4 regions of the Halobacillus sp. BAB-2008 genome follow, and region 1 is predicted to be linked to each of the others. Evidence: riboswitches for the same ligand, from Rfam matches in the RefSeq annotation. Region 1 holds a riboswitch; each other region holds the start of a gene.
The links. A riboswitch is a leader RNA that binds a small molecule or an ion and turns the genes downstream of it on or off. The one in region 1 is predicted to bind cobalamin.

Region 1 (7,951 bases):
TCTATTTAATAATCGTTTGGACAAAGGAGGATTTCACGGTGGCTAAGTTCACTATTGTGGACCAGGATACGTGCATCGCATGCGGGGCATGCGGCGCAGCTGCACCTGACATATATGATTATGATGATGAGGGAATTGCTTATGCAGTACTCGATGATAACAAAGGATCGTTCGAGGTCCCGGAACTGTATGAAGAAGATATGGAAGACGCTTTCGAAGGGTGTCCGACAGATTCAATAAAAATTGCCGACACACCCTTTGACGGAGACCCTTTGAAACACGAATAGTTTGCAGCCCCTCCCGATATCGGCAGGGGCTTTTTTTTACAGTTAAGTCCAACGGTCGAGAGTCATTTCTGCTTCTGTACGATCCACACTGGTGAAACGTCTTCCTGTATTATAGTCACTAATCCGGTAATGGCCGCTTACAGCGTGCTGCTCCATGACAACACTGCCTTTCTCCTCCAAAGGCTTCCAGTACCATTCCTCTTGGCGAGAAGCTTCCCACTCGTACCGTTGATGGGCAATAGTCAATGCCGTTTCCAGCGGGGAATCACCGCAGGCTGCTTTTAACACACTACTTCCCGGAAACAGTGCGATGACGGCCACTACGGTCGTCCATCCCGCTAAAATACGCCCTTTTTCAATCTGCACGAGCGTTTTTTTCGAGACACCGATGATCACCGCCATTTGATCTTGTGTGTAGCCCTGTTCCACACGTATCAGTTTTATCTTATCGGAGATGATTGCTATCAACTGTTCTTTGTCCATTCCCATCTTCCCCTTTTTGATATTTCCATTTTAACATGATTCATCGCTGTCCACTATCTGCAGGGCTTTGACTATTGACCATCAATTCGGAGCGAGAAGATTAATAACCTCAGGAGTAGGTATAGGGTGACGAAAATCGTAGGCACCTTTCTCTCGTTCCAGGCCGCTGAACTTCACTTCCCGATAACCGGCCGAAAATGCCGTTGCAAGCAAAGCATCCACCATTTCCCTTCTTTCCCTTTCATCCTTGAAGGCATGGTGATCTACATCAAGATACAAACGCTCTTTATCTTCCTTAACGACGGACAAACGAACATGATCTGGAATTGGAGACTCAAGCTGTGGAAAAGGAGCATTCTTTCCCATCTCTGTAAGGAGATCCGAAAAGTCTGCATCATCATCTGCTTGTACGGGAGTGAGCAGCGATTTTGTGGAAGCATCATAGTGATAAATAAGAAAATAATACGTTTCTTCTGAAACTACAGGCAGTTTATCGGTCATACCATAATTACCGATGGCAACCTGTTTCCCGTCAGAAGTCTTCACGTCAACGGAATCTGAGGCATATCCGGATAATTCCCACCTCACACTTTCCACGACAGACCTAGCCCATGAACTCCCACTGACTTGATAGTTCTCAGGAAATACCGCTCTCGCTTTCCCAATCTCTTCATCTATCTCGTAATCCACTTCAGGAACGGTACGCGGAGAAAGTCCGAAAGTGTCTGGGTCCACTCTCGTTTCTTCGGAAGCGAGTGTGATTGGAATGACGAACTCTCCATTCCTGTCCGGGAAGGCCTGCACCCTCATCCCGGATTTGCGGGTATCTGCAACCAGTGACAGTGTATGTGTCGGCATATCCAATCCAGCTCCTTCCAAAACGGGTGGTAATGGGACAAATTCCCCTTCCCTCGTGTCTGTTTGCTGCGCCCCTTGTTCAGGAAGGGGCTGCAGGATTTCCTGAACAAACGGGAGAGAGACTGCAAGGAGAGAGAGAACGGTAAGAATAGATAATAGAGGAACAATCCGGTGCCGCTTCTTCCTCACACCACGATTTATCCTTCTTTCAACAGCGCGGTACACCTCCCCCTGCTCCCTTTTGTCTTCCAAAGAAGGTAACTGAGAAAGCCACTGCTTCACATCCTGGTCTGATATTTTTTTCTTACTCAATGTCTCCTCCTCCTTCCCTCGCTTTTTCTATATGGGTTCTCAAGGCTTTCATACCACGATGCTGCGTCGTTTTCACTTTGCTTTCACTGAAAGAAAGAGCCTCTGCTGTTTCCTGAATGGACATTCCCTGCAAATAGCGGAGTATGAGCACACTCCTCTGATTAAAAGAACACTTATCCAAAGCTCTGTACATTTCCTTCACCTCTTCGTTCATTACAGCCACTTCCTCAGGCAGAGGGAGACCATCGCGTAAGCTCTCCTTATTCTTCGTCCAATCAAATGTTTCTATAATACGATCCCTTTTTCTCTTCTGCTTCCGAAAATAGTCGATGGCCACGTGACGGGCAATGGAAAGCAGCCACGTCTTTTCTGAGCTTTGCTTTCGAAAGGAATGATAGGATTTTATGACACGTATGTACACTTCCTGCACGAGATCTTCTGCAACAGCACGGTCCTTGACCATATAGATAAGAAATTGAAATAAATCCCGGTGATGTTGCTTATACAGTTCATCAAAGAACGATTTCAAAACAGTACCCCCTGAATCACCTATGTATATAGTCGTAACAAATAGGAGATCGTTACACTACCTATACTAATACGAAAAAAAAAGAAAAAGCTACCCTGTTCTAGGGCAGCTTTCCTGCTGGGTCCAATCTATGGTTTGTTAATGGGTAACGTCTGAACAACCGTCCTAATACAGGAGCCATAACAATCAGAAAAACAGTGTTTGAAACCGCATGATTGATGTCCATAGGAATCCCTGCCAGATAATAGGCCCAGAAGGGCTGTCCTGCGACATGCATCGTGAGAGACAGGACAAAGCCATAGAAGATACCACTCAAAAAACCATATACAGATAACAACCATACCGGAAGCTTAGGAAGAATCTTACCTAAGATACCTGCTCCGACACCGATTAAACCCCAGGCTGTTATCTGCCATACGGTCCACATACCCATGCCGAGGAGGAGGTTGGAAGTCAGTGTCGTTACGAAAGCAACCAGTACACCTCCAACTGGACCCAGCCAAAATCCGGCGATGATAATAATCGCCGTTACAGGCTGGACATTAGGAATATTGGCAAGAGCCATTCGGCCCGCAACAGCTAATGCTGACAGCATGGCAATCAACGTCAGTTTATATGTGTTCATAGTTGGTCATTCCCACGCATGATAATCGAAGGTAACCTGATCTCCATCTTTCAATTCATAATCTTCTGCGCCGACTTGACCTTCTTCTCCATTGACGGTGTACATCCATGCTTTCTTTTCATCGCCTCCAACACCTTCAATGGAGTTGATGAATCCTCCGGACTGTTCCACTTTGAAATTGTCCTCCATCACCTCCATCAGATTCGCACCTTCTTCGGCAGTAATTGATTCAGAAGCAATTTCTTCGGCACCATTATCTTGTGAAAGCTCCACCTCTACGGTAATTTCCTGTTCCTGCTGTTCGGTCGTTTCTGCACTCTTTTCTTCATCTTCCTGCGCGCCGCATCCTGCCAAAACACCGACGGCAAGGAAGGCCGCCATCATCAGGCGATACCATTTCTGTAACATTTTTTTCTCCCCTTCTGTCTTTTTGAGGGTTTTGAGTAGCCACAAATAAGAGCCTGCCCCTGTTGGGACAAGCTCTAAGACGAACCAATAGAAGCGGGACTGGCCGCCATTCACCGATCGGTTGCCTCAAATACTCAATCCTCGAAGTATTGAAACGCGAGATCAGGCAGGTCTACTGACTCGTGCGTCATCCTTCCAAGGCTCCTTCCCGTTATCCACAGTGGATCCACCTTTTCGTCGGCACTCACAGTTGCGAGGACAGTTCCGGTTTCCTTACCGGATTCCCATTTTAAGTCTTTCAGACACCTGAATTCTCATTTTATACAGTTCCTTTTTAAGCGTACACGAAACCGTCACAATTGGCAATAAGGGGATTACCCATGAATGAAAGGGATGCGGAAGGTAAAGGTCGTCCCTTCCCCAAGCCTGCTGTGGACGCTGATCTCCCCGTCGTGCCCCTCGACGATGTTCTTTGCAATGGCGAGACCGAGACCGGTTCCTTTCTTATAATCCTTCGTTTTTCGCTTCCTGGATTTGTCCGCCTTATAGAAGCGTTCAAATACAAATGGCAGGTCTTCTTCAGCAATGCCCATACCGCTGTCGTTTACCGAAGCGACCCAGTCATTCCCGTCTGGAACGACCGTCACATTTACTTCTCCGCCTTCTTCTGTGTGGCGGATGGCATTATCAATCAAGTTCGTGAACACTTGTTCAATACGATCCGGATCAAAGGTAAGCCTGCCGAGTTCAGGAGCAAGATCAAGCGTAAGGTTCACCTGTTTATCACCTGCCAGACCACTGAACTTCCGGATAATCTTCTGCATATACGGTCCCATTTCGATCGTATCATGAGCGAGCTGAATATGCCCCGCTTCCATACGGGCCAAATCCAGCAGCTCGTTGACCAATCTGCCGATCCTGAGGGATTCATCATGAATGATCTGAGCCAGCTCGTTTTTGTCTTCTTTAGTTTCTGCAATATCATCCACAATTGCCTCGCTGTATCCCTGAAGCATAGAAATTGGAGTGCGTAGTTCGTGCGAAACATTGGCTATAAAATCTTTACGAAGCTTATTTAGTCTCCGTTCTTCCGTCATATCACGCAGAACCGCGACGGCGCCACGAACCTTTTCCCTGTCATAGAGAGGGGTCATAATGATCACCCATGAGCGACCTTGTACGGATACTTCCACCATGGATTCATGTTCCTCTGTTATAACACTTTGAAAGAGCTCTTTTAAAGGCTCCGGCAGACGAAGCTCCTCTTCCTTATCCCGGGACGGATCCCGTTCGAAATCAGCGGCTTTCAAATACTGCTGGGCTGGAGGGTTCGTTATGAGCACATCTCCTTGACGATTGATGGTTATGACACCGTCCGCCATGGAACGCAGGATCCCTGAGAGTTGTTCTTTCTCTTGATTCAAAGCATTAATATGAAATTTCAACTCTCTTCCCATCCGATTAAAAGCCATGGCAAGCTCGCCGATTTCATCATGCGTTCGGATTGGGATTTTCGTATGAAACTCTCCCTTAGCGAGTTCCATAGCTCCCTTTCTCATTTTAATAAGTGGAGCTGTTATTCTCGTAGACAGGAAAAAGGCAAAAATTGTAGTTAAAATAATCGCGATCCCTGCTCCAAGAAATATGATTTTCGTCGTTTGCTCCGAGGTCTCTTCTACGGTGTCGAGCGATTGATAGACAAAGACCGCTCCAGAGCTATTCTCAAGAGGTGTTCCAACTACCATCACACCGGAGGCATGCTCCTGCATATCTGCAATCTTTTTGACGTCTTTACCGTTTTCCATAACGGCCCGAAGTTCAGGGTCCTTCCGAAACCACGCATCATCAAGCTGCGGCATCGCTTCGGATTCACTTTCAGCGAAAAGACTGTCGCCGGGTCCCCAGACAATGACTGCGCTGCTCGCTGGATCTTTAACTAAAATAGTCGATGAAAGCAGAAGGTCTTCATCAGATTCATAGCGGTCGACAACTTGAGAGATCTTGTCGGCTGTCTGAAGCAGATCGCTTTCCGCTTCGAGTATGTGATAGTTTTGGAAGAACTCAAGCAGCAGAATGGTAAGGATAAAAAGGACGAAGCATACAAGCAGGAGGATGGTGAACCAGAGTTTCCCGACAACACTCCGCCAGAACATCAGTCTCCGCTGACCTCGAACTTATATCCGATTCCCCAAACAGTCACAATCATCCCTGCAGCTTCCTGAGAGACTTTACTCAGCTTCTCCCTCAGGCGTTTGACATGGGTATCCACCGTTCTTAAGTCACCAAAAAATTCATATTGCCATACTTCCTTCAACAACTGCTCGCGGTCGAAAACCTTGTCTGGTGACTGCGCCATAAAATGCAACAGCTCGTACTCTTTCGGAGTCAGGGAAACTTCCTCCCCTTCCGCAGTCACCCGGTGGGCATCATTGTCGATAGTCATATGCGGAAACACCAATACATTTCTCGCCTGCGTATCTGTTTCCAGGAATTTGGTCGAGGATGCTCTCCGCAACAATGCCTTCACACGCAAAACTACTTCCCTCGGACTGAACGGCTTGACTATATAATCGTCTGTACCGACCTCGAATCCTTGAACCCGGTTGGCTTCTTCACCTTTTGCGGTAAGCATGATTACTGGAGTAGCTTTTTTCTCTCTTAATTCCCGACATACATCTATCCCGTCTTTTCCGGGCAGCATTAAATCGAGTAAAATGACGTCATAATCATTGTTCAGCGCTTTTTGCAGAGCTTCTTCTCCATCCTCTGCTTCATCGATCTCGTAGTGCTCTCTTTCCAAATACATGCGGATCAACCGACGGATACGCTCTTCATCATCAACGACCAGTATTCTTGCTTCTTGTTCCATGTTACCTACCTCCGACTGTATATTCTAAGTTAGACAAAGGGCAGGCGGGACATTTCGTCCCCCTGCCGGGCTTCTCGTTTACGCATACGAATGTAAACCGGATATAATTAAATTCACAGCAATGAGATTAAACATAATAATACCAAATCCTCCGACAGCAAGCCAAGCGGATTTCATTCCCTGCCATCCCCGTGACAAGCGAAGATGCAGATAGGCTGCATAAAAGAAGAAGGTGATCAAGGCCCACACTTCTTTTGGATCCCAGCCCCAAAAGCGATCCCACGCCTGCTGTGCCCAAATCATGGCGAAAATAAGCGCCCCGAGTGTGAAAACCGGAAATCCAATCGCTACGGCCCGGTAGGAAACTTCGTCCACGACCTCAGGATTCACCTTGTTTAACAAAGGCTGAATACTTGCTGCAATCCGTTTTCTCAGAATGATCCGTGCCGCCCAATACACAACAAGACCTCCGAGAACTGCCCAGATAAACGTATTTAATTTCTTCGCAGCGTCTTCTCCTCGCATCCACTCCGGTACTTCAAAGAGCGGCCCGAAATTGTCACCGGATACTTTTTCTCCACCGGAAGGACCAGCGATCGCCGGCATGTAGTAGACAATTTCCTTCACCTGACCCTCAACCGGGGCTTCAAACGTCGTTTCGTGCCCTATAGCATTGAAGGTAGAGGAAAGGACAATAAAAGCGATGGTGGTTGCGATAATATAAATAACAAATTCCAGCCATGTGGTATGTTTCGACCGCCTTGATTGATCGACCTGCCTTATAAGAAATATTAAACCGGCAACAAAGCTGACGGATAAAATCCCCTGTCCAAGCGAAGCCGTCGTCACATGGATGTATAACCAATGTGACTGAAGGGAAGGAACCAGCGGTGATATCTCCGTAGGAAACATACTGGCGAACGCAATCAGAAGCAGCGCGATCGGCAGTGCGAACAATCCCAGCAGATCCAACCGATAGATGAAATATAAAACAATAAACGCAAAGACGAAGCATCATCCCGAAGAAGGTGGTGTACTCGAACAAGTTACTTACCGGTGCATGTCCGCTTACCATCCATCGTGTAATGAAATACCCGACCTGAGTCAGAAAACCGATTACTGCGAGGGTGATACCAATATTCCCCGCTAGTTTACTCCGCCCTTTCTTCTTGTCTCTTATCGTTCCTGCAAAGAAAAAAGTTGCGATCAAATAGATAAAAAAAGCTGCATACAGCAAATTGCCGCTAATCGTCGTCAAGTCCCCCATATCCATCCTCCTGACTATCTATGATTTCATTTCATATTGGTCTTTCGGTGATTCTATGTTGGTCCCTTCGATGGCTTTATCGATCTCCATTCTCAAAGCGTACCAGTTTTTGTTTGTATGTCCGGAAACCCATACCCCGTCTTCACGCGGTTGCAGCCAAATGCGGCGGTGGTTCCAATACATACCCTGGATGACACCAATCATGAAGATGGCACCTCCGAGGGCAATGAGCCAAAGCGTGTGGTCTTTCTTTACCGTTAATCCGGTGACGTCCCGAACATCGAAAGCTGTAAGACCAAGTTTATACTGATTG
Region 2 (7,951 bases), on a different contig from region 1:
AAGCGTTTCTTCCAGAAGCTCAGAAGTATCCAAATCGATCGTCACCGTTTCCTCACCCAGATGGAAGCTGGTCGTCTGCCACTGAAAACGATCTTCCATGACTGCAGAAAGGATATGCTGCCCGCAATGCTGCTGCATATGGTCAAAGCGTCTGGCCCAGTCAATTTCCCCATGGACGGTACCTCCGACGACCATCGGCTCCTCCAAATAATGACGGATATCGCCGTCCACTTCTTCCACACCTGAAACCGGTGCTCCGTTCAAAGCTCCTCGATCACTCGGCTGACCGCCGCCGGTTGGATAAAAGGCTGTTTCTTCAAGTATGACGAAAAATCCGTTATCATCCTGCCCGGTACGGGCAATGGTTGTATCAAATGCTGTCAAATAAGCATCTTCATAATATAATTTCCGTGTCATATACTTTCCTCCTATGTATATCCTACGGGAATCGTAGCATTTTTTCACATGGTGCCGCCACATATTTCCCGGGAAATCGACGAAACAATAAAGAAGACTCCGCTGTTTCCAGCAGAGCCTTCGAGAGTCTTCCTGATAATTATAAAGATCCTACAGCATCGCGGACGGTCGTATTTCCCCCGACCACTTGGAATTCCTTACCGATTGTCGCCTCATTTTCCAATGTCGCAAGAATGACGCTCGCCACGTCTTCACGGGAAATTTCCCCGCGTTCGACTTTCTCTGCCGCTTCCACTTCACCCGTACCCGCATCGTTCGTCAACATTCCCGGGTGGATGATCGTGTAATCCAGATCCGTTCGTCGCAGCCAGTCATCTGCATAGTGCTTCGCAATGACATAAGGAGCGAAAGAAGCCGGTGCTTCCTGAATCGCTTCCCGCGTCGTATCGAAAGAACTGATCATGACGTAGCGCTTCACACCTGCCTGCTTCGATGCTTCGATCGTCTTCACCGCACCGTCAAGGTCGATCATTACTGTTTTATCAGGGCCGGTATTCGGACCGGATCCCGCTGTAAATACGACAGCGTCCACTCCTTTAAACGCTTTTGCAATGGTTTCCGTGTCGTCTTCCAAGTCAATAAGGACCGTTTCGGCTCCTAAATCTTTGAAGTAGGACGCCTGCTCCTCTTTGCGGATCATAGCGACGGCTTCTACTTTTTCGCTGTCCTGGATTTTCTCAACCAGATGTTTACCGACTTGACCATTTGCACCTACTACAAGAACTTTCACTCTCACTCATCCTTTCTATGGAAAACATACATGGTATAGTTTGTTCACCTGTAAGATATGTAACCTTTTTTTATAAAAAGCAAACATCCCAGCTGTTCCTACCACGGGGAAGAAAGGAAAATATTGTTTATTTCTGGATTGTTTGATATATTGAACTGTGACAACTGAATACGTTTTGATTCGGGTGCAGGCGCACAAATGCTGCCTGCTTAAAAGGGAAACCGGTGAAAAGCCGGTGCTGTCCCGCAACTGTAATTGGGAGCGAACTGAAGGACCACTGTCCCCGCCATCAGGTGGGAATGGGAAGGGTTCAGGGAGCGATGATCATAAGCCAGGAGACCTGCCCGTTTCAGCGAGCATCATGTACCTACGAGGATAGGGGGTGTGAAGTGCCGTTTCAGGAGAAGGATGGATACGCATGGCTGCGGATCTTATTTGCTTTTCCTAGGAAGAACGCAGCTTGACAACTTCTTGGGGAAGTTGTTTTTTTATTGGCTTTATTTCCGAATGAAATAGAGGTGTCTCTATGAATGATCCGATAGACAGCTATATCGACCTTTTTAAAGCATCTATTATGAATCAGTTCTACGCCTCTCTTCCAAGTACACTGGAGGAGACGTTCGAACAATGGCAGAAGGAATGCCGTGACTCGGAGGAACGAATTCGTTTAGAAAAAGCATACGCCCTTGTCCGCGAAGAACTTTTCGGTAAGCATTCGCTGTCCTGATCTTATTTTTGTAAGCGGTTACTATAAGGAGGATGTCTATGCCTGATCAAATGATCTATCGACCTGGTCTTGATGGTGTGATTGCTGCTGAGACGCAGCTTTCCTACCTGGATACAGAGAAAGAGGAAATTGTCATCCGCGGCTATGAACTGATTGAGCTTGCCGGCTGTAAGACCTATACAGACTTGATTCATCTTCTGCTTCACGGCAGTCTCCCTGCAGGTGCAGAACGATCAAATATCGAAGCTAATTTAATAAAGGAATATTCCCTGCCGCAAGGTTTTTTTACGCTTTTCGAAAAGCTTCCGTCCTCTACACACCCGATGGATGCGCTGCGCACAGGTGTTTCCGCCCTTGCCGGTCACGATGAAAGGCTGGAAGACCGCTCACCGGAGGTCATGCGTACGACAGCGCTGCGTTTATTGGCTAAAATTCCGAACATCGTCGCTAACAGTTACCACATCCTGCAGCAGGAACCGGTCATCGAGCCCACGGAGGAACTCTCTTACAGCGCGAATTTCTTATACATGATCACCGGTACGATACCATCGGAGCAGGAGGTGAAGTTCTTCGACCTTTCCCTGTTGCTCTACAGCGAGCACGAAATGCCGAACTCGACCTTCACCGCCCGGGTCATCGCATCGACGAATGCCGACCTGTATGGTGCCTTGACCGGTGCCGTCGCCTCCTTAAAAGGGAATCTTCACGGCGGTGCGAATGAAGCGGTCATGCATATGCTGCTTGAAGGCAAGACGACCGACGGATTCCGTCACCTGCTCTATGAAAAGCTCCAGAAGAAAGAAAAGGTGATGGGATTCGGTCATCGAGTGTATAGGAATCGCATGGACCCACGGGCTTCCCTCATGAAAGAAGCTCTTCGGGAACTCGCAAAAGAAAAAAAACGTGAAGACCTGTTTGACATGTGCGAAGCAGGAGAAGCCGTCATGAAAGAAGAAAAAAATCTATATCCGAATCTGGATTACTACGCTGCTCCTGTCTATTACCTTCTTTCTGTTCCAATCGCTTTGTACACGCCGATCTTCTTTGCTGCAAGAACCCTCGGCCTCTGTGCCCATGTCACAGAACAATACGCCAACAACAAGTTGTTCCGTCCCCGTGTCCTTTATTCCGGCCCGCGGGATCTGCATCCATAAAGGAAGAAAGCCGGGCTGCCTGCCCGGCTGTATGGTACATATTCTTTGTAAAGGTGGAGATGAAATGGAAGAAGTGAAAATGAATACCCTCAAGGAAACCGATCCATTATTGGAGGAAATCGCTGCTTATGCGGTTCACGAAGAAGTTACCAGCGAGGAAGCGTTGCAGACAGCCCAGTACGTCCTGATGGATTCGCTTGGCTGCGGGTTTCTCGCCCTTCGATACCCGGAATGCACGAAACACCTCGGTCCCATCGTTCCTGGTACTATCGTTCCTGACGGCTCGCGTGTCCCGGGGACTTCCTATGAATTGGATCCTGTTCATGCCGCCTTCAATATCAGCTGTATGATTCGTTGGCTCGACTACAATGACACGTGGCTCGCTGCCGAGTGGGGGCATCCCTCCGACAACCTGGGAGGAATCCTGGCCATCGCCGACTATATCAGCAGGAGGCGACTGGCCGCAGGGGAAGCTCCGCTCCACATGAAGGACGTGCTCGTGAACATGGTGAAGGCCCACGAAATTCAAGGTGTCCTTGCACTTGAGAACAGCCTGAACAGAGAAGGTTTGGACCACGTCCTTTACGTAAAAGTCGCAACAGCCGCCGTTGTTACAGCGATGCTCGGCGGGACGAAGGAAGAAGTCACCGATGCCGTCTCGCAGGCATGGGTCGATAATTCCAGTCTCCGCACATACCGCCACGCGCCAAACACCGGATCACGGAAATCCTGGGCTGCCGGTGATGCGACAAGCAGGGGTGTCCGTCTGGCTTTAATGACGAGAAAAGGAGAAATGGGATATCCCACAGCACTATCTGCGCCAGGGTGGGGCTTTCAGGATGTCCTGTTCAGCGGGAAAAAGCTGACACTGGCCCGCCCGCTCGGTTCCTATGTCATGGAGAATATCCTGTTTAAAATCGCATACCCAGCCGAGTTTCATGCCCAGACGGCTGCGGAAGCCGCCGTCCAGCTCCACACGGAAGTAAAAGACAGACTTTCCGACATTGCCAGGATTACCATCACAACCCATGAATCGGCGATTCGGATCATTGATAAGAAAGGACCGCTGCACAACCCTGCGGATCGCGATCACTGCCTGCAGTACATCACAGCTGTCGGATTGATTTACGGCACCCTGAACGCCGACCACTATGAAGATGACACGGCCCGGAATCCGGATATCGACCGACTAAGAGGGTTGATGACAACGGTGGAGTGCGAGGAATACAGCCGCGATTACCTCGATCCGGATAAACGTTCGATCGCCAATGCTGTTCAGGTATTCTTTACAGACGGTTCCTGCACTGAACAAGTGGCAATTGAATACCCCCTTGGCCACCGCAGACGCCGGGATGAGGGAATCCCGCTTCTTTTGAACAAGTTCCAGGACAATTTGAAGACACGCTTCCCATTCCGTCAGGTGAACCGGATTATGAATCGATGTGAGGATTACGACCAATTAGTCGATACATCCGTGCCTCAATTCATGGAATTATTCCGTATATAAGGAGGAGAACGTATCATGACATGGATAGTGGAACCTACATCGACCCAGCCGGAACGAGCAGCAGCGTTCAAGCGATTGATGGAAGAACAGGAACTGCTCAGGATTCCCGGTGCCCATGACGGCATGTCTGCCAAAATAGCCAAAGACGTCGGGTTCAAGGCCCTTTACTTATCAGGTGCCGCCTATACTGCCAGCCGTGCACTGCCCGACCTCGGCATGATTTACTCCAACGAAATGGCAGCAAAGGCACAAGAGTTGATCCGTGCCTCCGACCTTCCCTTACTTGTCGATATCGACACCGGATACGGCGGGACCATCACCGTCGCCCGCGCAGCGATGGAAATGGTAGAGGCAGGAGTTGCTGCCGTTCAAATCGAGGATCAGCAGCTCCCGAAGAAGTGCGGCCACTTAAACGGAAAAACACTTGTCGATACAGAAGAGATGATGCAGAAAATCCGCACGATTAAAGAAACGGCTCCTACCCTCCTGGTCGTCGCCAGAACAGATGCTAAGTCAGTGGAAGGAATGGATGCGGCGGTCGAACGTGCGAATGATTATGTAAAAGCGGGCGCAGATGCTGTTTTTCCAGAGGCTTTGACAAGCGAGGAAGATTTCAAAAAGGCGTCCGATGCCATTCACGCCCCTCTTCTGGCCAACATGACGGAATTCGGGAAAACCCCGTATTTCACCGGGGAAGACTTCGAGGCATTCGGAATGAACATGGTGATTTATCCTGTCACCTCCCTTCGCGTCGCTGCTAAAGCCTACGAACGGATTTTCACGGAAATCCTGACCCAAGACACACAAAAGCACAAATTGTCCGACATGCAGTCCCGTGAAGAGTTATACGAAACGATCAACTATTATGATTATGAAGCACTGGACAAGAAAGTAGCCAAAACCATCCTCCCTGAAATCGGAAGGGAATCAAAATCATAAAAAAAGCCCCGGGATGCCTCTCCCGGGGCTTTTCATCAGCCGCGATGCTTGATCGCAAGGCCTTTCAGGAAATTCCTCGCATACTTATCGCCGCATGGTTTGTAGTTTTTATGCCCTTCTTTTCTAAGCAGCGCACTCAATTCGCCTTTTGTTATCGTCACACCGGCAAGTCCGATGATGTCGATCACATCTTCGTTGGTGAGTTTCAATGCTATTTTCACTTTCTTCAGCATGACGTTATTGACGCTGGAATAGTTCTTGATGGAACGGTCCGGTTTGACAGGGGTGCCATCCTTAGAAAGCTGAGGGCCCCTTTCAAATGTAATCAACCCGTTCAGGAAGGACTCCAACATGCTGTTCGTACACTTGATATGCATCTCGTCCTCGTACGCTTCATCATCGTATTCCTCATACTCTTCCTCCGGCTTGGTGAGAACTTTACGCACGTCCTCTTTCGTCAGCTCTACACCGCCGAGCTTGAATATTTCAACCATGTCCATGTCGCGGATATCGAGGGCATATCGCAGCCGTATCAATATATCATTATTATCCATATCATAACCTCCATGTAGTGTCGCGGATTCTTTTGCAGCAAAAGACGACCGGCCTGTTAAAGGACTATTTTAACACAAGTATCCCATTATCCATATCCCCTTCATCTTACCCAAGAACACACCGAAAAAACCGCCCCCGTAGCGGGAAGCGGTCTATCGGGTTACGTCTCTGTTTTCAGCAGCCGCCTTAGTATTTTTCCTGCGCTCGTCTGCGGCAGCGAGCGGCGGATTTCGATGGCTGAAGGTACCTTGTAGCGGGCCATATGCTCCTTGGCCCATCCTGTCAGCTCTTCTTCCGTTACGTCGGCCTCCTGCTTCAGAACGAGGAACGCCTTCACAACCTCCCCTTTTCGCTCATCCGGGATACCGATGACGGCTGCCTGTACGACAGCCGGGTGCTTCTTCCACAGCGATTCCACATCTTCCGGGAAAATACTGAACCCGGAGGACTTGATCATCTCCTTACTCCGACCTTGAAAATACAGATAGCCGTCCTCATCGAAGTAACCGATATCGCCCGTATGCAGCCAATCATCCTTCCTAACCTCTGCTGTAGCCTCCGGACGATTCCAGTAGCCCTTAAACACACCCGGGCTTCGGATAACAATCTCCCCGGACTCCCCTGGTGGACAAGCTTCTCCTGTCCATGGATCATGGATCTCTATCCTGGAACCAGGAACCGGAACGCCGACGGAACCGAATTTCACCTTTTCCGCAGGCATATACGTATCGACCGTATATGATTCACTCAAGCCGTACGATGCTTCAAACAAACGGCACCCCGGCGCTAGCTCCTTCCACCTTTCCGCAAGACTATCCGTCACCGGCATACCGAAACTGGTACACAGGTTCAACCGCAAGTGTTCAAGCGTTCCTTCTGTTCCCATGTCAAGTATCGCTTCATTCATCGGTGCGGTGCTGTACCAGACCGTCACTTCATAATGTTTAAGCATCCTCAACGTTTCAACCGGATCAAAGCGTTCCATCAACACACACGGAGCCCCTGTGTAGACAGGGATATTCACGCCCATCACCATTCCCGCTATATGGCACAGCGGCATGACCGCAAGCCACGTTTCCCGATTCTCCACTCCGTTGGCGCTGACTGCAGCCGCCGTTTTGTAAAGGGCATTGCCGTAGGTAAGCATGGCCGCTTTCGGACGCCCGGTCGTCCCGGATGTAAAAGCAAGCAGAGCGGTCTCATCCATATCAACGGCGGTTGGCTTTTGTAACGAAGGGCCTTCAAGAAGGACATCTCTCCATGCTACTTCCCGCTGCTGCAGGGTTGAATCCTTCTCTGAAACGGCGTCTGCTCGGTACTCGCTGTTTCGAACGGCAATGACACGGGCGAGCGTATGCTCCATTTTTCTCACTTCCGAAAGCAGTTCGCTGCCCGCGAAAACGGCGCACATTCCTACTTCTTCCACGAAGTAATCCAACTCTCCAGCCTTATACATCGGACTGAGCGGACAGACGACTGCCCCGATGTACTGAATGGCATAATGAGCGATCACGTATGGTGGTCCGTTCTGCATGAAAAGCCCGATCCGATCGCCTTTTGTAAATCCAGCGGAGGTTAAGAACCCTGCGACCTTCTGAACCTGCTCCAGCACGTCTCTCCAGTTCCAAGCCTTTCCGTAGTAAATGTACGCCGGATCGGTCGGACGCTCCCTGGCATGGTCCTGTAAGTATTCCGTCAAAGGTTTCTTCCCCTTTTTATACATCACCGTATCGTTTCGTCCCTGCTTCTTCATTCCATCCCTCCTACTGCGACATCGGCCAATCAGCGAGACGTCTGTCGCTTTTCACTGGACCGGAAGCCGTCGCCGATCGAAGGAAACGGAGAAGAAAGGAACGGGTATC
Region 3 (7,951 bases), on a different contig from region 1:
AACGATGGAGGCCACAACGACAAGCGATGCTCCGGCGTTTACACCGAACACTTGTGGAGATGCCAGCGGATTTCTCGTAATCGCCTGCATAATGACACCTGCTACAGCCAGGTTCGCTCCGAGCACGACGCTGAGTACCGCTCTCGGAAACCTGAGCGTCTGGAAAACGAGCAGCTCTTTCGTTTCCTCCCCCTGCCACCATTGCTTTATTATCGTTCCGGCATCAATTTTCGTAAGTCCAGTGAATAAACTGAGCGCTACTCCTCCAATCAAAAGGACAAGCAATAGCCCTACCGTCAGGCTGACTCTCTTTCCGGACGGGCGGTCATGGATACCTTCCATCTTCCATTCCTCCAATCTATACAAAGAAAAAAGCCAGACACAACATCTGGCTTTCCTCCCGCTGCCTATTTGTCATACAGGATTTCCGTCGCTTCATCTACAATACGTTCCGCTGACTTTAAGCCTCGATAGCGCGTCCATAAAGCACGATCGACTTCGTAGATTTCTCCGTTCTTCACGGCCGTAATGTTGTTCCATAGCGGGTTCTGCTTCCACTCTTCCAGAAGCGCTTCATCTGCTTCCACCAGGAAGATGACATCCGGGTCCCATTCCACCATCTGTTCCAGGGTGATTTTCACTGTCGGTTCCTTGGCATCTTTGATGGCGTTCGGAATACCGACCTGACTCAAGAGCTGGCCGTCAAAGGATTCCGCCCCGTGCGCACTCAAAGAATCAGAACGGAAGACGCCGAGCATAATTTCCCTGTCTTCGTCCGGATCGACTTCTGATTTATAGCTCTCAATCGTCTTCTTATGCTCCTCGAGACGTTCCTCTGCTTCCTTCTCTTTGCCTACAGCTTTACCGATTGTTGAGAACGATTCCAGATTCTCTTCATATGTAGAGTTCCTGCTCTTTAACACAATCGTCGGTGCAATTTCCTGCAGCTGATCGTATATCGCGGAGTGACGATTCTCATCGGCGATAATCAAGTCCGGCTGCAGCGAAGCGATCACTTCCAAACTTGGCTGCTGTCTAGTTCCGACAGACGTATAGTCGATTTTCTCACCAAGCAAACCTTCCACATCGTCATCGTTCTCATGAGCGATTCCAACCGGTGTCATACCAAGCTCCCATAAGCTGTCGACAAAGGAAAATTCGAGAGCAACTACACGCTCTGGAGTTCCTTCTATCTCCGTCTTTCCCAGCTGATGTTCAATCGTTCTTGTGCCTTCCTTCGAATCTCCTTGATCTTCCTGATTTGCGGATTCAGCGCCGCATCCAGCAAGAACAAAACCGGCGATACAAAAAATAGTAACTAACCAAAACTTCGTTGCTTTCACTTTGACTACCTCCAACTTCCAACATCTATAATGATAATCATTCTTAATTAACTTCGTTAATTGTAGCAGTAATTCCCACCGTTGAAAAGCTTCCTTAGGAAAATTTTTGAACAAAAAAGCGGCCGCTTTCTTAAAAGGCCACTTAGAATAAATCAAAGGAAAGCTGCTCCGAATCCACCGTCTCTCTGTTCCTTACACCCTTTCGAGATCCATGTTTCCTAAGCTGTTTACCAGCCTCGTCTTCAGCTGTTTGCGACTCCTTCACAGCCCATAAGGTATCCCGTGCTTTCTTCGTTGCTGCTTGGATATCGATCATGGGAGCCGGATATTCCAAGGAGGCAAACGAAGGAAGCTTCCATGGCTCGTGAATGAAAGACGCAGGAATGCCGCGAAGCTCCGGAATATAAGTCCGGATAAAAGCCCCGCCCGGGTCGTGGTCGAGTCCCTGTTTGACAGGATTATAGACTCGGATGGTATGGAAACCTGTTGTACCAGCCTGCATCTGCATTTGGCTGTAATGGATTCCCGGTTCATAATCGAGGAACAACCCCGCCAGTGCACGGGCTGGTTTTCGCCAATCCAGTCTTAATGTATGACAGGCAAAGGAAACGACCATCGCCCTGGAACGAAAATTGATCCAGCCAGTCTCATGAAGGGCACGCATGGCGGCATCGATCATCGGGAATCCGGTACTTCCTTGATACCAGCGGCGGAATGCTTCTTCATTCCATTCCTCGTACACTTGATCAAAAGCAGGATTCATCGACTCTTCCGCGATTTCGGGCTCATCCTCCAAACGCTGGATGAAATGGCAGTGCCAGTAAAGACGGGACAAGAAATTCTCCAGCTGCTTTCTTTCTCCCGCATCGCTGCATGCCCTGATCTTCATCCAAGTCTGCTGGACAACGAAGCGGAGGGATATGTTTCCCCAGGCAAGATATGGAGACAGACGACTTCCAGATCGTGCTGATTTCAGTGGTTTCGATATGTGATAAGAATAGGAATGGAAGCGTACCCTTAAAAAGCTGTCCAACGTCCGATGTGCTTCTTCCACTCCTCCCTTCTGTCCTTTATCAAGCGTCGAACCGCCGACATACAGCGAGTCCAATTGGTCCAGATTCAACGTCAACACGGATTCCTTTTCCGGGACGCACGGGATTTTTTCCGGTACAGGAAAGACCGGATGCTTCATGAACTGTTCCCAGCGCTCAGAAAATCCGTCCCTTGAGTTCAAGCCACGGAAGACTCCGAATGGTTGATCTTCTTTCATGGTTAACCCCTTTTGCTTCATCCACGACCTTACTCTCTGATCCCTTGAAAACGTGACCGGTGTTCCATTTTCTTCATGCGCATGAAGAGAAAACGGGCCATATGTCTCGTATATCTCTTCCAGCACTGTTTCCATCTCCCCGACAGCGACGAATAACCGACCGCCTCTCTGCTTTAACTCCTTCTGCAGATCATGGAGGCTCTCTTTCACAAACTGATAATGGCGGGCAGACAGCTCCTGCCCCTGCCAGATGGAAGGTTCTGCAACGTAAAGCGGAAGCACCATGTCTCCCGACTGTACCGCATTATATAATGGTGCATGATCATGGAGACGAAGGTCCCGCTTGAACCAGACGACACGCAACAAAATAACCAGCTCCCGAGTAGTAATACCCTACATTCTACCTTTTTGATAGATTTTTTTCACCCGTTGATACTCGCCCCTCTCTATCCTTTTTCTAGAAAAAATTGTAGAAGAGCGGATTGACACCCTATTTTTCTCATGCTAGTATGCTTGTAATCAATCCAATAGCAATCTCTTATTCAGAGTGGTGGAGGGACTGGCCCTACGAAACCCGGCAACCGATCGATATGATTGTGGTGCTAATTCCAGCAGAGCAGATGCTCTGAAAGATAAGAGAGGTCCGTACAATCAGAACCTCTCATACAAGAGGTTCTTTTTTATTATTCAACTGAATAATCTGTTCCACAGGTGCCGGGGTGTCCCCCGGCTTAAAAGGGAAGACCGGTGAAAATCCGGCACGGTCCCGCCACTGTAATTGGGAGCGGAGCTGCAGCAGCCACTATCATAGTCGATGGGAAGGCGCAGCCCGCCGTGATCATAAGTCAGGAGACCTGCCTCTGGAACCCGCACTAGGTCCTACGAGGAATAGGCAGGTGTTGACAACGGGATTCGTCTACCCTTTTTCGACGTATCCTTCCCATGTCACTCCGTCGTCTCTCTTTGTAGGTAAGAGAGATTTTTTTATTGGATTGAAAAACAACTGCAGGAGGAATGGGAAATGAAACAAGCACGAAGTTCAGCAATTGGGTACCCGCGTATCGGGGAGAAACGGGAATGGAAGAAAGCTCTGGAGCGCTATTGGAAGAAAGATACGACAGAGCAGGAGCTTGTGGAAGAACTGACTGCCCTCCGACACAAGGATTGGAAGAAACAAAAAGAAGCAGGGCTCGATTTGATTCCGGTCGGTGACTTCAGCTATTACGACCACGTTCTGGATACATCCATCATGTTCGGGATCATTCCCGAGCGTTTTCAGGATACGGAACCCACTTCACTGGAAACGTATTTCAACATCGCCCGTGGCACAGAATCAGCGGTAGCCTCCTCCATGACAAAATGGTTTAATACCAACTATCACTATATCGTCCCGGAAATTGAAAAGGATACAAAACCGGTGCTTCTGGAGAACAGGCCGCTCCGCTATTATAAAGAGGCGAAGGAGCAGCTCGGCATTGATGGAAAACCGGTGCTGCTAGGGCCTGTGACCTACTTGAAGCTTGCCAAGGGTTTTGATAAGCAGCCGTTCGAACAAGTGCTGCAGGCACTGGTACCGCTCTACATACAAGTGCTTCAAGAATTGGCCGCAGAAGGAGCAGCTTGGGTTCAAATCGATGAGCCGATTCTTGTTACTGACTTATCGGAAGAAGACCTCCGCTTCGTTCAATCGGTTTATGACACCATTTCTAAAGAAGTGAGCGGCATCAAGCTTTTGCTTCAAACATACTTTGAAGCAGTGGAAGCTTATGATTCCGTCATTCAACTTCCTGTAGATGGCATCGGCCTTGATTTCGTGGATGATAACGGCCAAACCCTGTCCCAGCTCGCTGAACACGGCTTTCCGAACGATAAAGTATTGGCGGCGGGAGTGATTAACGGCCGAAACATCTGGCGAAACGATTGGAAACACACATGGCAGATCACGGATGCTGTCAGAAAGATCGTGCCGGAAGACCGCTTGATTCTCCAGCCTTCCACCAGCCTGCTTCACGTGCCGGTGACGACCGAATCGGAAACGAAGCTGGCATCTGACCTGAAACAGGTCCTTGCCTTCACTGATCAGAAACTGGAAGAAACGGTTCTTCTGACGAAGGGCGTCAATCAAGGAAAAGCAATCATCCTGCCGGAGGTGGAGAAACATTCCCGAAACTGGAGGTCCTTTGCGAATTCCGAAGGCCGCTCGAACGAGAACGTACAGCAGGAAGTAAAACGTTGGAAAGACAAACATCCGTCCCGTGCCTCCGAATTTTCCAATCGAAAGAAGGTACAGGAGGAAAAGTTCGCTCTGCCTCTGCTCCCGACAACGACGATCGGCAGCCTGCCCCAGACGACAGAAATCAGAAAGGCCCGCGCCAACTTCCGAAAAGGTGCATGGAGCGAAGAAACATACGATGCATTCGTAAAGGAAAGGACGGCCGAATGGATCGCCAACCAGGAAGAGGTCGGCCTCGACGTCCTTGTTCACGGCGAATTCGAGCGGAATGACATGGTAGAATATTTCGGTGAGAAGCTGAACGGTTTCGCTTTTACGGAATACGCCTGGGTGCAGTCCTACGGCTCCCGCTGTGTGAAGCCTCCCATTATATTCGGAGATGTATCTCTACCAGCTCCTATGACGGTGAAAGAGAGCGCTTATGCACAGTCATTGACCAACAAACCGGTCAAAGGGATGCTGACTGGGCCGATTACCATCCTGAATTGGTCATTCGTGCGGGAGGATATCCCTTTTGCAGAGGTTACGGAACAAATTGCTCTTGCTCTCCAAAAGGAAATCCGTGCTTTAGAAGACGCAGGCATTGGAATGATTCAAGTAGACGAGCCGGCACTACGTGAAGGGCTGCCGCTGAAATCCAATAAACAAGCGACGTACCTTGATCAATCTGTCCGCGCCTTTTTACTTGCGACCGCTGCAGCGGCAGATGAAACGCAAATCCATACGCACATGTGTTATTCGGAATTCGGCAGAATCATTGCCACGATTGACAAACTGGATGCGGACGTCATTTCCATTGAAACTGCCCGCAGCCATGGGGAACTGATTGAAGCTTTCGAAACGTTCGCATACGATAAAGGTATCGGACTCGGCGTTTACGACATTCACAGCCCGCGGATTCCAAGTGTGGAAGAAATGGAACAAAGCATCCGTCGTGCTCTGAAAGTGCTCGATCCACGCCAGTTCTGGATCAATCCCGACTGCGGATTAAAGACACGCGGGATCAAGGAAACACTTGCTTCCCTTCATCACATGCAGCAAGCTGCTCAAAACATACGCGAGCAGCAAAAGACAACCATTCACCAATAATATAGAAGAAACCAAACGGCACACCTTCCATCGGTGTGCCGTTTGGTTATGCCTCAAGTGTCCCTTTCGTCAGCTGCTGCTTAAGGGACGCTGCTTTCTTCTTGATTTCTTTTTTCTTCTCTTCCTCCCGCTTCTGCCATTGACTGTAGATCAATTTCATTCTTGGATTATCCTGCAGCTTATCGGCATGCCTGTCCAGGAAGTCCCAATACATCGCGTTGAACGGACAGGCATCATCTTCTGTTTGATGCTTGACGTTAAACTCGCAATGCTTACAGTAATTACTCATTTTCTTAATGTAAGACCCTGAAGAGACATACGGCTTCGTCGACAGCAATCCTCCATCAGCATAAAGAGCCATGCCGAGCACATTCGGAAGGACAACCCAGTCATAGGCATCGACATACATTTCATTGAACCAATCCGATACCGCCTGCGGAGAGATACCGAACAAATTGGAGAAATTCCCGATGATCATCAACCGTTGGATATGATGGCCGTAACCTACATCGATCACAGGACGGATCGCTTGTTCCATGCATTTCATTTTCGGCTTTCCTGTATAAAAAATGCCGGTAGTTCAGCCTCGTGACCGAGTTCGTTTACAGAAGCGTAGCCGGGCATTTTCTTTACGTACACAGCACGCATATATTCCCGCCATCCTAGTATCTGTCGGATGAAGCCCTCCACGGCGTTCAGCGGTGCTTCCCCTGCAGCATAGGCAGCTTCTGCCTTTTCAATTACTTCCTCAGGATTCAGAAACCCTATATTAATAGAAGAAGAAAGCAGTGAATGGGACATGAACGGATCATCCACCAGCATGGCATCCTGATACGTTCCGAATGTCGGGAGCCGCTCATCGATGAATTGATTCAGCTTCTTCAACGCCTCCTTACGCGTCATCGGCCATGGAAATGCATCGAGATTCCCGGGGTTATCACCAAAATCCCGTTCCACTTCCTTTATCACCTGTTTCGTGATGTCATCCGGACGAAAGGTCCTTGGTTTTACAAAATCCGTATCTTCATCTGCAGGCTTCCGATTATCCTGGTCAAACGACCACCTGCCGCCGACAGGATTCCCATCTTCCATCAATATGTCTCTTTCTTTTCTTAACCTTCTATAGAAAGCGTCCTGCTTCCACGGCCCTTCCCCTTTCAGCCGGTCGACTGCTTCCTCTTCTGAGAGCAGGAACAGCGGCTTCTCGGAATGGTAATGAACCGCTACCTCGCCGTTTAGATTGTTTTCCCATTTCTTCAGCGCCCGCTTCATCCTGTGATCGGTTACGGTTGTTACGTGTACTTCATCCGGGTGGTAGCGCTCCTGGTGGCTTTCCCAAGCTTCCGTAAAAGATTCCGCTTTGCGGTAATCGACGGTGAAGCCTTTTTCCTCCAACTCTTCTGCGAAGTGGCGCATGCCGGAGAAGATCAGGACGAGCTTCTGTTTGTGGTAGGACTGCCAAAGGGAACGCGATTTCGCTTCAACCATCAGAATGACGTCGTTTTGCTTGTCCGCTTCGTTCAATAAAGGCAGCTGATGACACAGCTGATTTCCGAAAATCCACCTCGTCTTCATCTCATCACCTCTGAAAGATAAGTACCACAAAAGGTACGTTGTGAATCCTCCCATAAAAAAACCCCGTCACAACGACAGGGATTTCACTCTTTTTCCGACTGCATCCGCTCTGCAAGCAGCTGTTTCACTTCATTGTAGGACCGCCCGGATTCCGCATTAAGACGTTTGACTTTCTCGATGTCCGTTCCGGAGCTTGTTACAGATTTGTGTTCCTCCGACACCGCTCATCACCTCCTCCTGTTAATCTCCGCTGCTGTTCTCGATATTATACATGCAGAACAAAGACTATATACCTGAATCTAAAGATCCAATGAAACAGATTAAAACCACTCACCCAAACAAAAATATGGTACTATACTCTTAAAAGTCTAATCAAAAAGGAGGCCGGGTAAATGAAGTGGAAAGCACTCCAATCAGAACGTGGTGTCACCCTTCTTGAAA
Region 4 (7,951 bases), on a different contig from region 1:
TGCCGGTAAAACGACGATTACACTCGGGTTAATGGCGGCATGGAAGCAGCAGGGATGGAACGTACAGGGATTCAAGTGCGGACCGGATTATATCGATCCCAGTCTTCATAAAGCGGTAACGGGGCGGCCGGCGCGGAACCTGGATAGTTGGATGCTTCCGGATGACGTGTTGGCGGAAGTGTTTCAAAAAGGAAGTGACACGGCAGATATCTCGATTGTCGAAGGAGTCATGGGACTGTACGACGGTAAGTACGCGACATCCAATCAAGGGTCGACCGCGGAAATCAGTCAGAAAATTGATGCACCTATCATTCTTGTCGTTGACTGCAGTAAGATGGCAAGAAGCGCCGCAGCCATCGTGAAAGGATACCAGTTATTTGATGACACGACGGACATTGCCGGTGTCATTGCAAGTAAAGTCGGAAGCGAAGGGCACTATTGGATTATCAAAGAAGCGGTAGAGCAGGCGTGTGGCATCCCGGTGTGCGGGTATCTGCCTCGAATGGAAGATTTAGAGATGCCGGAACGACACCTTGGGTTGATCCCAGCCATTGAAAGGGGAGAGCTGGATGACCTTTTTAACAAGATGGGAAGAGCCGTCATGGAAACCGTAGATATGGAGCGACTGCTGCAGATAAGTGAGAATAAGCCTTGGATGGAGGTTCCCCCTTCGCCGTTATTTCAACAGCAGGCTTCTTCTTCTCTTAAGATAGCGATTGCGGAGGATAAGGCGTTCAACTTCTATTACCCGGAAAATCTCGAACTTTTGGAGGCGCGCGGTGTAGAAGTGCTTCGTTTTTCTCCGTTAGCTGGAGAGAAAATTCCTAAAGTGGCGGACGGCGTTTATCTGGGCGGCGGCTTTCCTGAACTTTATGCCGAACGACTCTCGGAACAGAAAGACATGAGAAAAGCGTTCCTGGCTCGCGTCGAAGAAGGGCTTCCTGTCCTAGCGGAATGTGGAGGATTCATGTTTTTAACAAAGGCCATCAACGGACATCCCATGGTTGGGGCTATTTCCGGGGACATGCATATGCAGGAAAAGCTGGCTGCTGTCGGATACAGGGAAATCCATGGAGGACCCGGGAATTTTCTTCTTCCTGAAGGGGAAACCGCAAGAGGTCACGAGTTCCACTATTCTGTATATCGCCCGGATGAGGAGCATACGCCGGCCTACTTCGTTAAAGGAACATTCGGAGAAGGGACAGAAGGAGTCATTCATAAGAATATTGTCGCCGGGTACACGCATATACACTTTGCATCGAACCCATCCGTTGTGGATGCTTTCCTGAATAAATGCAGGGAGGTTCGCAATTCATGAAGGCCGTACCAATTATGATCCAGGGCACACACTCAGATGCGGGGAAAAGTATGATGGTTACGGCTTTGTGCAGGATTTTTGCACGAAAAGGATATGCTGTCGCCCCGTTCAAGTCGCAGAATATGGCGCTCAACTCCTATATCACTATAGATGGCAGAGAAATCGGACGCGCGCAGGGGGTGCAGGCGGAAGCTGCCGGTGTCGAGGCAGAGACGATGATGAACCCTGTATTGATCAAGCCGACGAAGGATGATGAATCCCAAATTGTCGTCCATGGGAAGCCGCTCCGGAATATGAAAGCATCCGAGTACCGGAAGGAATATTACGAGACTGCCAAACAGGTAATACGAGAAGCTTATCAATCTTTAGCCGGTCGTTTTGACAGAATCGTAATCGAAGGTGCCGGAAGCCCGGCAGAAGTGAATTTAAACGACCGTGAACTTGTCAATATGAGTATCGCAAGAATGGCGGATGCTCCAGTCATCCTTGTAGGGGATATCGACAGAGGAGGCGTATTTGCAAGCCTTGTCGGAACCCTGCAGCTGCTTGATCCGATTGATAGAAAGAGAGTGTGCGGTGTAATCATCAATAAATTCCGCGGAGATGTGTCTCTGCTTCAGCCCGGTTTGGATTGGTTTGAAGCGTATGCAGGTATCCCGGTTCTGGGTGTCGTTCCGTTCCTGGAAGATGCTGCGATGGATGCGGAAGATTCCTTGAGTCTCCATCAATACAGCCGTTTCCCCGACGATGCCAAGGATTTGGATATCGCTGTCATTCATCTTCCGCGCATTTCTAATTTTACAGACATCGATCCGTTTCGGTTTGAAACGGACTGCCACGTACGGCTTGTTCAGAAGCCGGAAGAATTGGGAAAACCCGATTTGATCATTCTTCCCGGAACGAAAAATACGCTGGAAGACTGTCAGTTCATGAAGGAGCTGGGGTTGGACCGCGCTGTCAGAAGGCTTCACCTTCAAGGAACCATCATCTTCGGGATTTGCGGCGGCTATCAAATGATGGGGGAGAAGATCCATGATCCTCAAAAAGTAGAATCTGAAGCCATCGAAGTGGAAGGGATCGGGATTTTTCCACTAAAGACGACAATGCTTACAGAGAAAAGGACGGTTCGCTCAAGCATGAAGGTTCATTTCTCGGGAGAAGAGCTGGATATTCAAGGCTATGAAGTCCATATGGGACAGACAGAGAGGACGGGGGATGTCGATTCCTTCCTTGATGGTTCCGTAAGCGATGGAGCATATGGGACGTATTTTCACGGTGTGTTCCATAACGACAAGTTCCGCCACCTGTTTCTCAACCAGCTTAGGAAACGAAAAGGATTGCAGGAGGCGGAAGCGCACGTGTTGTATGAACAACTCCGGTTGGAAGCTTATGATCGTTTAGCAGCGCACGTCACAGGTTTTTTAGACGTAGATAGACTGGAAGACATAATGGAGCAGTACCAGCGTAGATAGGAGCAGAAGCAGGGCCCCTATGAAGGATATGACAAGATTTACTTTTTTCCGACGGGATTCTATAATAGAATCATCACAAAAATTCGAATATTCCGCGATCAGGTCCTACATGCTGTAGGTGAAAAGGGAAATCGGTGTAAATCCGATGCGGTCCCGCCACTGTAACGTTGAGGAAAGCTGCGTGCCACTGTTTGTACGGGAAGGGCAGCTTGACGATGAAACGGAGCCAGGAGACCTGCCTGACGTGTTCGAGAAGAGACTTTCGGGTTAAAGGTCTGCTTCGAACGAGCGTGATGTGTGCGTTTATTTATCAGCGTGTATCATTCCGCCTCCTTCGACGACCGCCTTTTTCTTAGAGAATGGCGTTTTTTTGTGAGCAAAAATAGGGAGGGGAATGATACATGAAAAGAACACACTGGTTCATGCCGTTTGTTATCGGTATGCTTCTGATGTTTGCTGTCGGGTGCAGTGACGATTCCAATGAAACGGAGCAGGGCGCAGATGCTGGTGCGGAGGAAACGACCGATCAGCAGGGAAATTCTGCCGACTTCCCGGTCACGGTCACAGACGGAAGCGGAGAGGAAGTTACGATCCAAGAGGAGCCGGAGACGATCGTATCGTTAATACCCAGCAACACAGAAATTACATTTGCGCTCGGTCAGGGCGATAAGTTGATTGGTGTCGATACATACAGCAATTATCCGGAGGAAGCAAATGATATAGAAAAAATTGGAGCTCAGGAAATGGATGTGGAGAAGATTTTATCTTTAGATCCGGATCTTGCGCTGGTGACAGATTTCCACCAGGAGAATAATCGCGATATTCTAGATAAATTCGAAGAATCCGGTATCGACGTTGTTGTTGTCGACAGTGCGGAGTCTTTTGATGCTGTATATGACCATATCGAACTGCTTGGTGATGTGGAAGGGGCATCCGAAGAAGCGGATGAGCTTGTAGGCGACATGCAGTCCAGCTTGGAGAAGATCAAAGAGAAGGCAGAAGCTGTCGAGGAAAAGAAACGGGTTTGGGTGGAGGTCGCTCCTAGTCCTGATATTTATACAACCGGTACAGGAACCTTCATGAATGAGATGCTGGAGGCGATCCATGCCGAAAATACGGCTGCCGACCAGGAAGGTTGGGTGAAGATGACGGAAGAGGAAGCCGTCCAGAAGAATCCTGATGTCATCATCACCACTTACGGCTACTATGTCGATAATCCTGAGGAGCAGGTGCTTGACCGAGCGGGATGGGCGGAAGTTCCTGCCGTGAAGCAGGAACAGGTCTTCGATGTGAATAACGATACGGTGACGCGTCCGGGACCGCGTTTGATCGATGGAGTAGAGACGCTTGGAAAGCTCATTTATCCAGAAGTATTTACTGAATAAGATCGGGTGGATGTACATCTTGTTGGGAGGGTTCGTACTTGGTGCGACCCTTCTTGGCGTTTTAAACAGCAGTGTCGATTTCCCGATCCCGGTTGTCCTCGATCTTCTGCTTAATAAAACGCTCGGGATTACTTTGCGGGAAGAGACAGTCGAGAAATCCACCGAACTGATCATTTGGGAAATACGGTTTCCACGGGTACTGCTGGCGCTTCTCGTAGGTGCTTCCCTTTCCATTGCAGGTGCTGCTTTCCAAGGATTGTTGAGGAACCCGCTGGCTGATCCGTACACAATCGGCGTTTCGTCCGGTTCCGCCCTCGGTGCTGTATGCGTGCTGTATTTCCAAATTACGATTTCGTTTCTAGGCGAATTCACGCTGCCGGTTGTAGCGATTATCTCCGGATTCATCACGATGCTTATCGTCTTCGGGGTGACCCACCTGGCCAATCGAACGCTTGCGATCGAGACGATCATTCTGGCTGGTATTATCGTTAGTTCTTTCATCAGTGCGGTCATTTCCTTAATCATTGCCTTGAGTTCAAGAGAAGATATGCGGCAGATTCTTTATTGGCTGATGGGGAATGTCGGGATGCGGGGATGGAGTCATGTCCAATTGCTTCTTCCGTTTTTCGTCGTTGGGGTCCTGCTTCTCCTGTTCAAAACGCGCGAATTAAATGCGATGGCGCTTGGTGAGGAGTCTGCCGAACACTTGGGAGTGCACGTGAATCGAGGGAAAGTGATGGTCATCGTCGGCGCATCGCTGTTGACAGGGGCTGCCGTCGCCGTATCCGGACAAATAGGATTCGTCGGACTGGTCATCCCTCATTTCATCCGAATGCTTGTTGGGCCCAACCACCGCCATGTCCTGCCGTTATCCACGCTTGCCGGCGGTGGTTACCTGATTCTCGCCGATTTATTTGCACGGACGATTGTGGCACCGGAAGAATTGCCGATTGGTGTCATCACCGCCCTGATCGGCGCACCGATCTTTGCTTTACTTATGATCAGAGAGCGATTCAGGAGGAACGAATCATGATAATGATGAAAGGTGTATCAGGAGGATATCAAGGCAAACGGATTGTCCATGATATTGATTTGTCGATTGAAACCGGCCGGTTCTTTACATTGCTTGGTCCGAATGGAAGCGGAAAGACGACCCTGCTTAAATTAATTACAGGGATACTGCCGGCAGCGACGGGAACTATTCAACTGTTCGGCAGGTCTCTGCATACGTTTTCTCCCCGGGAAAAGGCAAGAATGATGGCTGTGCTCTCCCAGGAATCGTATGTGGAATTCGACTTTACGGTCAGAGAAATCGTTACGCTTGGAAGATATCCTCATCAACGAGGGTGGTTAAAGCACACGACGAAAGAAGATCTTCGTATCGTGGATGCTGTAATGGAAGAGACGGATGTCCGCCGCTATGAGAATCAACCGTTCCGTACCTTGAGCGGTGGAGAGAAACAGCGGGTTCTGCTCGCAAAGGCATTGGCGCAGCAGCCGAAGATCCTTTTCCTGGATGAGCCGACAAACCATTTAGATATCAAGCATACAGTCGTCATGCTGGAACATTTGAAGAAGCATCAACGGGATCATGATCTGACGATTGTGGCAATCCTCCACGACCTGAATACGGCCGCGTTGTTCGCAGATGATGTCGGGTTACTGCAGCAAGGGAAACTTGTCGCAACAGGGGATCTGTCCTTGCTGCAGCAGGAGGATTTATTGCAGGAAGTGTACGATGTTCCTGTCCATCATCATTATCACCCGGAAATACCGAAGTCACAAATCGTGGTAACACCCAATCAGGAGACGGGTACGATCCCGGATTATCAAATCATTCAAAATGCGGAATGGATACATCTCCAATTTACCCGGCCGCTTCGGACGATGGCAAACAGCGTCATTGGCGGTGGTATCGGCTGGTCTACGGACTTTTGTAATTTTCATGTAGATTTATCCTACGACTGCCGGGAACCGGAAACGGATGTCATCAGCTGGATGAAAACAAGAGGCGTCGATCCCGCTCAAACAATTGGAATGATGACCGCTGTCCATCTGCAGGACTATGTCATCTGTAAAGAAAACGTTCAGGGTATCGGTGTAATGGCTGTTGTGACGGCAGGAGTCGGTAATGCGGTCGATATTTCTAGAAGAAGAGAACTGTGTGCAATCCAGCCGGGGACGATCAACATTATGGTTTTTGTTGATGCTCATTTGACAGACGGTGCCCTCGTCAATGCCGTTCAATCCGTGACAGAAGCTAAGGTGAAAGCGTTGGCAGACCGGTCTGTCCTGGATCCAGTGACGGGATCGACAGCGACCGGTACATCCACAGATAGTACCGTCGTCGCCTCCACACAGGTAGGGGCACTGACTCCCTATGCCGGCTCAGGGACGGCCGTCGGGCAGGCAATCGGTACAATTGTCTACCGCGGTGTAAGGGAGTCCCTCGATAAATATGAGAAAAGGGGATCCCGTTGATGGACTGGCTTTATCACTACTATATTCTGCTTTTTGCAATAGGACTGGATTTATGGATTGGTGACCCTAAGTGGATTCCCCATCCGGTAATCGGAATCGGAAAGCTTATCGGTCGGCTTGAAGGTAAGTGGAACAATGGTGAACGTCTTAGGGAGAAGGGTGTAATGCTAGTTATCGTCATCGTAGGAGGGGCTGCAAGTATCAGCTTTGTGTTGATTACTCTGGCGGAAGCGGTCCATCCGGTTCTGGCTTTTCTGGTGGAAGGGTATATTGTATCTTCCACTATTGCCATCAAAGGGCTTCAGAAGGCCGCTTATGAGGTGCTGGTGCCTTTAAGCGCCGGGAATATCGAAGCCGCCAGGGAAAAGCTCAGCTGGATCGTAGGCAGGGATACGGAAGCTCTGAATGAAAACGAAGTGACGCGTGGTACCGTGGAAACTGTTGCCGAAAATACGGTCGATGCAGTCATTGCCCCAGTTCTTTGGGCACTGATCGGCGGCGGACCGCTTGCGTTCGCCTATCGTGCAGCAAATACATTGGACTCGATGGTCGGCTATAAGAATGATCGCTACCTTAATTTCGGCTGGGCATCCGCCAGGTTTGATGACATCGTCAATTGGCTGCCTGCACGGGTGACAGCGGCAGCCATGTGGATTGGTTCTTTTCATGTCAGAGATTCAAGGCGTAAAAATGGTCTTGTCATCGTACGGCGGGATGCGGCAAAGCATCCGAGCCCGAATGCCGGATTTCCGGAAGCTATGTGTGCCGGGCTTCTCGGTGTCCGTCTCGGAGGTGTGAATTTCTATGAAGGGATTCCTTCTTACCGTGCAGAGCTTGGAACAGCAGGAAGGAAGCTGAAGGCGGCGGACATATTAATAACCGTTCGGTATATGCACGTTACATGGGTGGTGGTGTTGGCACTTGTTGGTATAGTCATTGGTATCACTCACTATTTCTGATAGAGGGAGAGGAAAAGGATGAAAGAATGGCCGGAACACGGCGGGAATCCGTTAAAAATAATGAAACGATATGATATGGGGGAAAAGAAGGTGATGGACTTCAGTGCAAATCTAAATCCGCTGGGACCACCGCCCGATCTTTCTCTGGCTGCCGCATTCCGTACCTTGGATGTCTATCCCGATCCTGATTACCGCAGCGAAGTGCAGGAGCTTGCCGATGCGCTCTTGGTCGAACCGGACATGATTCGCCTTACTAACGGAGGAGCAGAAGCGATTTTCCTCGTGGCACATCTGTTTGCGGGTAAATCCGCGCTGATCATCGAGCCGGCATTCTCC

Region 2: another riboswitch for cobalamin. It lies ahead of D479_RS05145 (hypothetical protein); the one in region 1 lies ahead of D479_RS15160 (DUF4430 domain-containing protein).
Region 3: another riboswitch for cobalamin. It lies ahead of metE (5-methyltetrahydropteroyltriglutamate--homocysteine S-methyltransferase); the one in region 1 lies ahead of D479_RS15160 (DUF4430 domain-containing protein).
Region 4: another riboswitch for cobalamin. It lies ahead of D479_RS03870 (ABC transporter substrate-binding protein); the one in region 1 lies ahead of D479_RS15160 (DUF4430 domain-containing protein).

What each region holds. Positions count from the first base shown of each region.
Region 1 covers NZ_ANPF01000069.1:74,936-82,886, forward strand. The annotation lists gene D479_RS15135 (ferredoxin) at 39-287, shown strand; gene D479_RS15140 (helix-turn-helix domain-containing protein) at 330-770, opposite strand; gene D479_RS15145 (hypothetical protein) at 852-1,940, opposite strand; gene sigX (RNA polymerase sigma factor SigX) at 1,933-2,469, opposite strand; gene D479_RS15155 (ECF transporter S component) at 2,570-3,094, opposite strand; gene D479_RS15160 (DUF4430 domain-containing protein) at 3,101-3,502, opposite strand; cobalamin riboswitch at 3,650-3,827, opposite strand; gene D479_RS15165 (ATP-binding protein) at 3,877-5,655, opposite strand; gene D479_RS15170 (response regulator transcription factor) at 5,655-6,371, opposite strand; partial or broken gene ccsB (c-type cytochrome biogenesis protein CcsB) at 6,450-7,644, opposite strand; gene D479_RS15180 (cytochrome c biogenesis protein ResB) at 7,657-7,951, opposite strand, start outside.
Region 2 covers NZ_ANPF01000018.1:17,694-25,644, reverse strand. The annotation lists gene D479_RS05155 (DHHA1 domain-containing protein) at 1-417, opposite strand, end outside; gene D479_RS05150 (SDR family oxidoreductase) at 557-1,207, opposite strand; cobalamin riboswitch at 1,373-1,570, shown strand; gene D479_RS05145 (hypothetical protein) at 1,734-1,934, shown strand; gene mmgD (citrate synthase) at 1,973-3,088, shown strand; gene D479_RS05135 (bifunctional 2-methylcitrate dehydratase/aconitate hydratase) at 3,153-4,595, shown strand; gene prpB (methylisocitrate lyase) at 4,611-5,534, shown strand; gene D479_RS05125 (DUF1456 family protein) at 5,570-6,088, opposite strand; gene D479_RS05120 (class I adenylate-forming enzyme family protein) at 6,250-7,842, opposite strand; gene D479_RS05115 (carboxyl transferase domain-containing protein) at 7,853-7,951, opposite strand, start outside.
Region 3 covers NZ_ANPF01000013.1:84,145-92,095, forward strand. The annotation lists partial or broken gene D479_RS04110 (iron ABC transporter permease) at 1-342, opposite strand, end outside; gene D479_RS04115 (Fe(3+) dicitrate ABC transporter substrate-binding protein) at 408-1,343, opposite strand; gene D479_RS04120 (deoxyribodipyrimidine photo-lyase) at 1,486-2,979, opposite strand; SAM riboswitch class I at 3,149-3,252, shown strand; cobalamin riboswitch at 3,306-3,490, shown strand; gene metE (5-methyltetrahydropteroyltriglutamate--homocysteine S-methyltransferase) at 3,635-5,935, shown strand; gene D479_RS21000 (hypothetical protein) at 5,982-6,482, opposite strand; gene D479_RS04130 (cryptochrome/photolyase family protein) at 6,479-7,510, opposite strand; gene D479_RS20625 (hypothetical protein) at 7,594-7,731, opposite strand; gene D479_RS04140 (prepilin-type N-terminal cleavage/methylation domain-containing protein) at 7,903-7,951, shown strand, end outside.
Region 4 covers NZ_ANPF01000013.1:26,909-34,859, reverse strand. The annotation lists gene D479_RS03880 (cobyrinate a,c-diamide synthase) at 1-1,318, shown strand, start outside; gene D479_RS03875 (cobyric acid synthase) at 1,315-2,790, shown strand; cobalamin riboswitch at 2,874-3,048, shown strand; gene D479_RS03870 (ABC transporter substrate-binding protein) at 3,192-4,175, shown strand; gene D479_RS03865 (iron ABC transporter permease) at 4,138-5,208, shown strand; gene D479_RS03860 (adenosylcobinamide amidohydrolase) at 5,205-6,656, shown strand; gene cbiB (adenosylcobinamide-phosphate synthase CbiB) at 6,656-7,615, shown strand; gene cobD (threonine-phosphate decarboxylase CobD) at 7,634-7,951, shown strand, end outside.